3 regions of the Bacillus sp. SORGH_AS_0510 genome follow, and region 2 is predicted to be linked to each of the others. Evidence: riboswitches for the same ligand, from Rfam matches in the RefSeq annotation. Region 2 holds a riboswitch; each other region holds the start of a gene.

Evidence for each region. Region 2 has a riboswitch for S-adenosylmethionine ahead of metK (methionine adenosyltransferase). Riboswitches for the same ligand answer to the same signal wherever they lie in the genome.
Region 1: another riboswitch for S-adenosylmethionine. It lies ahead of QE429_RS06745 (methionine ABC transporter ATP-binding protein); the one in region 2 lies ahead of metK (methionine adenosyltransferase).
Region 3: another riboswitch for S-adenosylmethionine. It lies ahead of QE429_RS21860 (sugar ABC transporter substrate-binding protein); the one in region 2 lies ahead of metK (methionine adenosyltransferase).

Annotation. Positions count from the first base shown of each region.
Region 1 covers NZ_JAUTAU010000001.1:1,340,982-1,344,266, forward strand. Annotated here, with positions in the region: gene QE429_RS06740 (O-acetylhomoserine aminocarboxypropyltransferase/cysteine synthase family protein) at 1-744, shown strand, start outside; SAM riboswitch class I at 878-985, shown strand; gene QE429_RS06745 (methionine ABC transporter ATP-binding protein) at 1,150-2,175, shown strand; gene QE429_RS06750 (methionine ABC transporter permease) at 2,168-2,836, shown strand; gene QE429_RS06755 (MetQ/NlpA family ABC transporter substrate-binding protein) at 2,851-3,285, shown strand, end outside.
Region 2 covers NZ_JAUTAU010000001.1:1,520,298-1,523,582, reverse strand. Annotated here, with positions in the region: gene metK (methionine adenosyltransferase) at 1-1,162, opposite strand, end outside; SAM riboswitch class I at 1,439-1,584, opposite strand; gene pckA (phosphoenolpyruvate carboxykinase (ATP)) at 1,770-3,285, shown strand, end outside.
Region 3 covers NZ_JAUTAU010000001.1:4,294,938-4,298,222, forward strand. Annotated here, with positions in the region: gene QE429_RS21860 (sugar ABC transporter substrate-binding protein) at 66-1,178, opposite strand; SAM riboswitch class I at 1,307-1,414, opposite strand; gene QE429_RS21865 (MFS transporter) at 1,626-2,840, shown strand; gene QE429_RS21870 (cold-shock protein) at 3,214-3,285, opposite strand, start outside.

The sequences.
Region 1 (3,285 bases), 180 kb from region 2:
CCGTATTTATGCAGACCAATTGAGTTTGGGGCTGACATTGTGGTTCACTCAGCAACCAAGTGGTTGTTAGGAAATGGTACAACAACAGGAGGTATCATTGTTGATGGAGGGAAATTCGATTGGAATTCTTCCAGATTTCCTGGCTTTACAACTCCTGATGCAAGCTACCATGATCTTGTCTATGCAGAGGCATTAGGTGCCCTAGCCTATATCGTAAAGGCGCGTGTACAGTTATTACGTGACCTAGGTCCGGCTTTAAGCCCGCAAAACTCCTTCCAATTTACGTTGGGATTAGAGACACTACATGTCCGAATGAAGGAGCATGTAGCTAATTCAAAAACCATTGTCGAATATTTATTAAACCACCCTGCAGTAGATTGGGTATCCTATCCTGGGCATCCATCACATCCTGATTATGAATTAGCGAAAAAATACTTACCAAAAGGTGCAGGTTCCATGGTTGTTTTTGGCATAAAAGGTGGAAAAGAAGCAGGGGCAAAGCTGATTGATTCCCTTTCCCTGTGGGCCCATGTAGCTAATGTGGGTGACGCAAAAAGCTTAATCATTCATCCGGCAAGTACAACGCATCAACAATTAGATGCGGAAGGACTCAGGGCGGCTGGTGTTTCAGAGGATTTAATCCGTCTTTCAATCGGGATTGAGAATGTCGAGGACTTAATTGACGATCTTGAATCAGCTATTGAAACAGCAACAGGTCTGGTATCAGCGAAAGCCAATGCTTAAATTTTCCAGATGAAAAAATAGAAAATGTAAAGATATTTTTATTGACACCCCTTTTTATCCATGATACGATAGCTTTCGTGTTAAAAGATTACTTAATTTGACTAATCTGTTAATTGAATATAGATGCTGTAAGCTCTTATCAAGAGAGGTGGAGGGATGTGCCCGATGAAGCCCGGCAACCGTCAATGTTACATTGAAATGGTGCCAATTCACACAAAGCGATTGCTTTGGGAGATGGGAGAAAGGTCTATTTTACTAATGCCTTTCTGCCTGTGCAGGAAGGCTTTTTATTTTCCTAAAATAGAATCTTTTCATCTAAACAGTCAAACTCTATATATAAACAACTAGTCATATGATATTCTTTCTGAATTTTAGATAAATAGGATAAAAAGCGGGTGATTACAAGTGATTTCAATAAATAATGTCCGTAAGATTTTCCCTTCTAAACAGGGTCAGCTAAAAGCGGTCGATGAAGTAAATTTAGAAATACAAGAAGGGGAAATTTTCGGAATCATCGGATATAGCGGTGCAGGAAAAAGTACGTTAATTCGGATGCTAAATGGCTTAGAGATCCCAACGGATGGGACTGTCACTGTAGCAGGTCGAGTGATTTCAAAAATAAAGGGTAGTGAGCTGCGTAAGGCACGCCAGGAGATCAGCATGATCTTCCAACACTTCAACCTATTGTGGTCAAGAACAGTAAGTGAAAATATTGCCTTTCCTCTTGAAATTGCAGGGATCAAGGGTGCAGAGAGACAGAAAAGAGTCAATGAGCTCATTAAGCTTGTAGGACTTGAGGGACGTGAAAACGCCTATCCTTCACAGCTGAGCGGGGGACAAAAGCAAAGAGTAGGGATTGCTAGAGCACTAGCAAACAATCCGAAGGTACTTCTTTGTGATGAAGCGACGTCAGCGCTTGACCCTCAAACAACCGATTCAATATTAGAGTTATTAGTCGATATCAACAAGCGACTAGGTTTGACTATTGTGTTGATTACACATGAAATGCATGTCATCCGAAAAATTTGTCACCGGGTGGCGGTTATGGAAAGCGGTCGAGTAGTTGAACTTGGCTCCGTATTAGATGTATTTAAGAACCCGCAAAAGCAAATCACGAAACGATTTGTACAGCAGGTGACAGAGCCGGAAGAAACGAAAGAAACGGCTGAACATTTGCTCGAACGTTACCATTCCGGTCAGGTTGTTCAATTGACTTTCATTGGCGAATCAGCTGAGCAGCCGCTCATTACGAATCTAATTAAACAGCATGATGTAACAGTTAATATACTGCAGGGGAAAATTTCACAAACACAAAGCGGCTCATATGGTACTCTCTTTATTCATCTTGATGGTGACGACAAAGAAGTAAACAAAGCAATAGACTTTATTCGTTCCCAGCAGGTTGGTTTGGAGGTGGTAACAAATGATTAATGAGCTTTTTCCAAATGTCGATTGGCTTATGATGTGGGAAGCCACGAAGGATACGGTGTATATGACGGCTATCTCCGTCCTTGTTACCTTTATTCTAGGCACCTTCTTAGGACTGCTGCTTTTCCTAACATCCAGAGGAAACTTATGGGAAAACAAACCGGTTAACACGGTCATCAGTGGTATTGTGAATATTTTCCGTTCGATTCCATTTATTATTTTAATTGTGTTATTAATCCCGTTTACAACCTTCCTATTAGGAACCATGATTGGTGAAGACGCAGCGTTACCAGCACTAATTATCGGGGCTGCACCGTTTTATGCAAGGATGGTAGAGATTGGTCTAAGGGAAATTAATAAAGGTGTCATTGAAGCGGCAAAATCAATGGGTGCAACTACTGGAACGATTATTTGGAAGGTACTATTACCCGAATCTATGCCAGCACTTATTTCCGGTATTACCGTAACAGCAATTGCCCTTGTGGGATATACAGCGATGGCAGGAGCCATTGGCGCAGGGGGATTAGGAAACCTTGCCTATAACTATGGTTTCCAACGAAATCAAAATGACGTAACTTTTGTGGCTACAGTCATTATTTTAATTGTCGTGTTCATCATTCAGTTAATTGGTGATTTCATCACTTCTAAATTAGATAAAAGATAAAAGGAGAGTTCAACATGAAAAAATGGTTATCCGTTTTACTAGCTTTAACATTAGCCCTTGCGCTTGCTGCTTGTGGCAAATCAGAAGAAAAATCTGAAGGTACTTCAGAAAAAGGCGGTACTACAAAATTAGTAGTTGGTGCATCTACTGTTCCACACGCTGAAATTTTAGAACAAGCAAAACCATTATTGAAAGAAAAAGGAATCGATCTGGAAATTACAACTTTCACTGACTATGTATTACCAAACAAAGCATTGGCTTCAAAAGAATTAGATGCTAACTACTTCCAGCACATCCCTTACTTAGAATCTCAAAACAAAGAATTTAACTACGGATTTGTTAACGCTGGCGGCATTCACATCGAGCCAATCGGTGTCTATTCTAAAAAGTACAAAAAGTTAAGTGACCTTCCAAAGGGTGCTCACTTAATTATGAGTAACTCTGTAGCT
Region 2 (3,285 bases):
CAGTACGTTCCCAAGGAAGATCCACATCTGTACGGCCAAAATGTCCGTAAGCAGCTGTTTGCTTGTAAATTGGGCGGCGAAGGTTCAACATGTTAATGATACCAGCTGGACGTAGATCAAAGTTTTGTTCTACTAATTCAACTAATACATCTTCACTTACTTTACCTGTACCAAATGTATCTACAGAGATAGAAACAGGTCTTGCTACACCGATAGCATAAGCAAGCTGTACTTCACATTTCTCAGCAAGTCCAGCAGCAACGATATTCTTTGCTACGTAACGTGCTGCATACGCTGCAGAACGGTCAACCTTTGTAGGATCCTTACCAGAGAATGCGCCACCGCCGTGACGTGCATAGCCACCGTAAGTATCAACAATGATTTTACGGCCTGTTAAACCAGCATCCCCTTGTGGTCCGCCAATTACGAAACGGCCAGTTGGGTTAATGAAGTATTTTGTATTTTCATCGATAAGTTCTTGTGGAACAACCGGATTGATAACATACTCTTTAAGATTACGTTGGATTTGCTCCAATGTAACCTCTGGGTGGTGTTGAGTGGAGATAACGATTGTATCAATACGAACTGGTTTGTCGTTCTCATCGTACTCAACTGTTACTTGTGTTTTTCCGTCTGGACGAAGGTAAGGAAGAATCTCTTCTTTACGAACTTCTGTTAAACGGCGTGCAAGCTTGTGCGCAAGTGAAATTGGAAGCGGCATAAGCTCCTTTGTTTCATTACATGCGAAACCAAACATTAAACCTTGGTCCCCTGCACCAATTGCTTCAATTTGCTCATCTGACATTTGGCCTTCACGAGCTTCAAGTGCTTGGTCAACACCCATCGCGATGTCTGGAGACTGTTCATCGATAGAAGTTAAAACTGCACATGTTTCGGAGTCAAATCCGTATTTTGCACGATTGTAACCAATGCTTTTAATTGTTTCACGAACAATTTTTGGAATGTCCACGTAAGTTGAAGTTGTGATTTCGCCAGCAACTAAAACTAAACCAGTTGTAACTGAAGTTTCAGCAGCAACACGTGCATTAGCATCTTTTGCTAAAATAGCATCTAAAATGGAATCAGAAATTTGGTCACAGATCTTATCGGGATGACCTTCAGTTACTGATTCAGAAGTGAACAAACGACGTTTTGTTGACATCTGAATTCCTCCTATATAGTGAAATAAGTGAGGTTATCTGTGTGGGTATGTAATGACCTTGCCGTTTAACCTCGGGTTGATACGGAACTCATTCCCTTAGTAGTATGAAATAAATACAGGGTTTTTATTAGTAGAACAATATTTTGCTCAAAACCCTATAGTAAATTCTAACGATGGAATAAAAAGAAGCGATAATGTTGCACGATTTCCTTTTACAAATAAAAAACCTTTCCATCTCTGAGGAAAGGTTGATAGCAAAAGTTTGCGTGCCTTTCACTCTTATCGTTCAAGGCGAAGCCTTGCTTCAGGTTTAGCACCTTTGCCCAAAAATTGCTGATTGTAGTGTACTACGCTCTCACACTTTTCGTTTGCAGGTTGCTGGGTTTCATTGGGCCTGTCCCTCCACCAGCTCGGGATAAGAGAGTATCCGTTCAAGGGTAAATCATAACCTACTCTGTCGAACAATGTCAATGCATTTTTCAAGGAAAATTAATTTAAATCTTCACTATCTATTTTTCATTAATTAGTATAGATTATTCAATTGAATGTGTTATACTTTTTAATATGTTACAACCATTAAAAAATGGATAAAGGAAGGTTGCAGTAAATGAATTCTGTTCATAGTCCTAATGAATTAAAACAACTGTTATCAGAAAGTAATGTCCACGTGCAATTATCAGTTCCCCAGTTAGTAGAAAAGATCTTATGCCGTAATGAAGGTTCTTTAACCTCGACTGGTGCTGTAAGCGTTTCAACTGGTAAATATACAGGCCGCTCACCTCAAGATAAATTCATTGTGATGGAAGAATCCACAAAGGATAAGATTGCTTGGGGTTCGTTGAATCAACCTATATCTGAAGAAGTATTTACGAAACTTTATCAAAAAGTCTTAAATTATTTAAAACAACAAGAAGAAATTTTTGTTTTTAAAGGATTTGCAGGAGCGGATAAAAAATCCCGCTTACCAATCCAGGTAGTGAATGAATTCGCTTGGCACAATCTCTTTGTTCATCAGCTGTTCATTCGACCAACAGAAGATGAATTGCTTTCACATGACCCAGGATTTACGGTGATTTCTGCACCGAATTTCAAGGCAGACCCTAAGGTCGACGGAACTAATTCCGAGACTTTTATCATTATTTCCTTCGAGCGCAGAATTGTTCTTATTGGTGGAACAGAGTACGCAGGAGAAATGAAAAAGTCTATTTTCTCAGTCATGAATTATTTATTACCCGAAAACAATATTTTCTCCATGCACTGCTCAGCGAATGTGGGTATTGAGGGAGATGTTGCTTTATTCTTTGGTCTATCCGGAACTGGTAAAACGACTTTATCCGCTGATCCAAACCGCCGTTTGATTGGTGACGATGAGCACGGTTGGTCCTCTAACGGTGTCTTTAATATCGAGGGAGGCTGCTATGCAAAGTGCATCAACCTTTCTAGGGAAAAAGAACCACAAATTTTTGATGCGATTCGTTTTGGGACGGTGCTTGAAAATGTCACTCTTAACAAAGAATCGAGGGTTCCAGATTACGATGATGGCACGTTAACAGAGAATACCAGGGCAGCATATCCAATCGATGCCATTGATAATATTGCCGTGCCAAGTATTGCGGGTCACCCGAATACGATTGTTTTCTTAACTGCAGACGCGTTTGGGGTCTTGCCTCCGATATCAAAATTAACGAAGGAACAAGCGATGTATCACTTCTTAAGCGGGTATACCTCTAAGCTTGCTGGTACAGAACGTGGTGTTACCTCACCTGAGGCAACATTCTCAACTTGCTTCGGTGCACCATTCTTACCGCTTCCTGCTACTCGTTATGCTGATATGCTGGGTGAAAAAATCCTTGAGCACAATGCAAACGTATTTCTTGTGAATACCGGTTGGACCGGCGGTGAGTATGGCGTAGGCAGCAGAATGAAGCTCTCCTATACAAGAGCAATGGTTCAAGCTGCACTTGAAGGTGAATTGAACCATGTCGAGACAACCAAGGATGAAATCTTTGGATTGAATATTCCACTTCATATTGCCGGGGTTCCTGATGAGGTATTGCAGCCAAGTAAAACTTGGTCCGACCAACAGGCATATGAAAAGAAAGCAAAAGAACTAGCTGCGAAAT
Region 3 (3,285 bases), 2.8 Mb from region 2:
CCCCTCTATCAAGCAAACACTCTCTTAATCAATTGATAAAGAGAGTGCTTATAATAAAAAAGTTATTATTTATAATGCTTCTTTAACGTCTTCATCCAATCTTCTTCAAATGCATCTGACTTACCCCAACCAGAAATGATGTTTGATAGATTGACCATGTTCACAGGATCCTTAGACTTTTGAAGATTTTCTTGTGAAACTAGTGATGCTTCTAAATCATATGTTTTCGGTGTTTCTTCACCTGCTAGCTTTTTAGCAAGCAATCTCATATCAACTGCACCAATAAGCTTCGGATCAACTGCAGCTGTATATTTCCATGCACTACCTTTTCTTTGAATCTCTTGTAGGTCCGCATTCGAAACATCGATACCATAAATTTTTACTTCTTCCCGACCCGCTTCTTTTAGTGCACGTGCAGCTCCGATAGCAAAAGCATCCCAAGTAGCAAAAATGGCATCCAGTTTTCCTTTTGGATATTTATTTAACATAGCGGCAACTGCGTTTTGTGTTTGCACACTTGTATCTGCAGCGGCAACTCCAAAGCGTTCAACTTCTTTAATACCTGGGTTTTTAGACAAGACATCTTGGTACACTTTATTACGTCTTACCATTGGCGGGAAACCGTCTACCCAAAGGTATGCAATATTGGCTTTCCCCTTTGTTTCCTTCACAAGCTGATCTAATGCTAATGTTGCTAATGCTTCATCATCTTGAGATGTAAGTGTTACACCTTCAACTTCAGCCAACTTTGGATTGGAGTCAAACGCAACTACGCTTTTTCCTTTTTCAACAATTTTCTTCACGTCGTTCACTGTCGCATCATCGTCACCATGAGAAATCACGAAACCATCATAATCCTGATCTAAAGCTTGATTAATGGCATCATGGAATTTTGCTGTATCACCGTTAGCTGTAAATACATCTACTTTTAAACCTAATGCTTCTCCCTCTTCTTTAGCTCCTGCTAAGAATTGAGCTGTATGATCGTCACCGCCAATTTTACGGATGACTTTAATCTTTAATTGATCACCTTTAGTAAAGACCTCTGGTACTCCTTCAAGGGAAACATTTTTATTTCCACTTGCTTTCTTCGCTTCTCCCCCAGATGCACAGCCTGTGAGCAATAGGCTTGCAGCTAATGTAGATACAAGCACACTTTTAAATAGATTTTTTTTCATGATAAAAGCTCCCCCTTTTTGTTTTCCTTACCAAACTAAATTATTCCCATCGGAGAAGTTTTCTTTTAGGTAAAATAAAAAACCTCTCCAGAAAAGAGAGGTTTCATCGCAAATTAAGGACTACTCCTCTCTTATCTCTCAAAACAATAAATGTTTTGCAGGATTTAGCACCAATTCCATGTCGGAACGGTTGCTGGGCGTCATCGGGCCAGTCCCTCTGCCACTCTTGATAAGAGAACGTATTGTTGATTTAAAGTATTAAACTAAATTTAAACTCACATTAACAAGTTGTCAATAGTATTTTTAATATTTTTAATAAAGTAATAACTTTCTTCTTATTTTATTAAGGAGATACTACTAAAAGTTATTCCTTTATTCTCCTAAGAAATTTCGGTATGATTATATTTAGGGAAACGAAATAAACTAAAGAAAGAAGTGTTACCATCCATGAATAAGCAGGAAAGTGCAAAGCGTAATTTACTGATTATGTGGTTTGCCAACTTCTTTGTAGCAGGAAGTATGACGATGGTCATGCCGTTTATTTCGCTTTACATAGAGACATTTGGGGACTTTTCAGAAAAATATGTCCAGCACTGGTCAGGCATTACTTTTGGAATAACATTCGTTTCAGCCTTTCTCTTTTCACCTGTTTGGGGAAAGATTGGTGATCGGTATGGACGAAAAAAAATTCTAATCATATCTGGATTAGGGATGGCCTTTTCCATCTTCTTAATAGGGTTTGTTCATTCTGTCTGGCAGTTGCTTGTGCTTCGGTTTTTCATGGGCTTTTTCTCAGGGTTTATTCCGATGTCACAGGCATTCATCTCTACTCAAACACCAAAAGAGAGTGCCGGCCGCGTCCTAGGTACACTACAAACGGGAAGTATTACAGGTTCGTTGTTAGGACCTATGCTCGGAGGAATTTTAGCCGATACACTCGGCTATGCGACCACTTTTAAATGGACATCTATTTCCATATTTGTATCTGCAATGCTTGTAATCGCAACAAAAGAATTTCTGGTAGAACCACCAAAGGGGGCCAAATCTCATTATTCCAGTAAAGAGGTCATTAAACATATCCTACGAAATCCGGTTTTATTAACGGTACTCCTTATCTCTGCACTTGTTCAAATCGCCCATTTCAGCATTCAACCTATCTTGTCATTGTTTGTGAGTGACTTGCATGGACCAGATAATGTCGCCTTTTATTCCGGAATTGCTTTTTCAGCTGCGGGTCTTGGTAATTTATTGATGTCGCGAAACTGGGGAAAAATTGCCGATAAATATGGGTATATCAAAATATTAGTCATCCTTTTATTTTTGGCAGGAATTGTCTACTTACCAGGAGCGATTGTGACAAGCCTTTGGCAGCTGGTCATTATCAGGATTGCCTTAGGTGTGACCATTGGCGGCATCATTCCTGTCCGTATCGCCTATATCCGTCAAGAAGCCCCAATTACTATGCAAGGGGAAGTCCTTGGCTATAATAATAGTTTACGATTCCTCGGCAATATCATTGGACCGATGCTAGGTGGCTTCCTCTCAGGCTACTTCGGATTTTCTGCTGTCTTTATCAGCACGAGTGCCTTATTAATAGTTAGTGGTCTAATTTTGCTCGTATCAGTGCTGCGTCATCCTAAGCTTGTTAAACATACAGCTTAATTACTTATTCAATATACAAAAGTTACCAAAATCTTTATCGAAATAAATTAGGTTATTCCCAAAATATATGATACAATAATTCTACCATTTGAATTACTGTTTCATTTGTGTGCCCTACTCATTTCATGAGTGGGGTTTTTGTTATGTCCTTTTTTTAAAATGGCCGCTCTAGGCACGAGCGGTTCGTGGGTGTTTCGGCGAGCCTCCTCGACGCAAGCGTCTGCGGGGTCTCCCCTGAACCATACCCCCACAGGAGTCTTCGTGCCTTCCGCTCCAATCAACAGGATGTATAAATCAACACGGTTCTTTAACACAGCCTTTGAAATAAAAAAAACAGACTCTAAATTAGAGCCTGTTTTTTTCAACGTTGTTATTAAGCTTTACGAACGTTAGAAGCTTGTGGTCCACGTTGACCTTGCTCAACGTCAAATGTTACTGATTGACC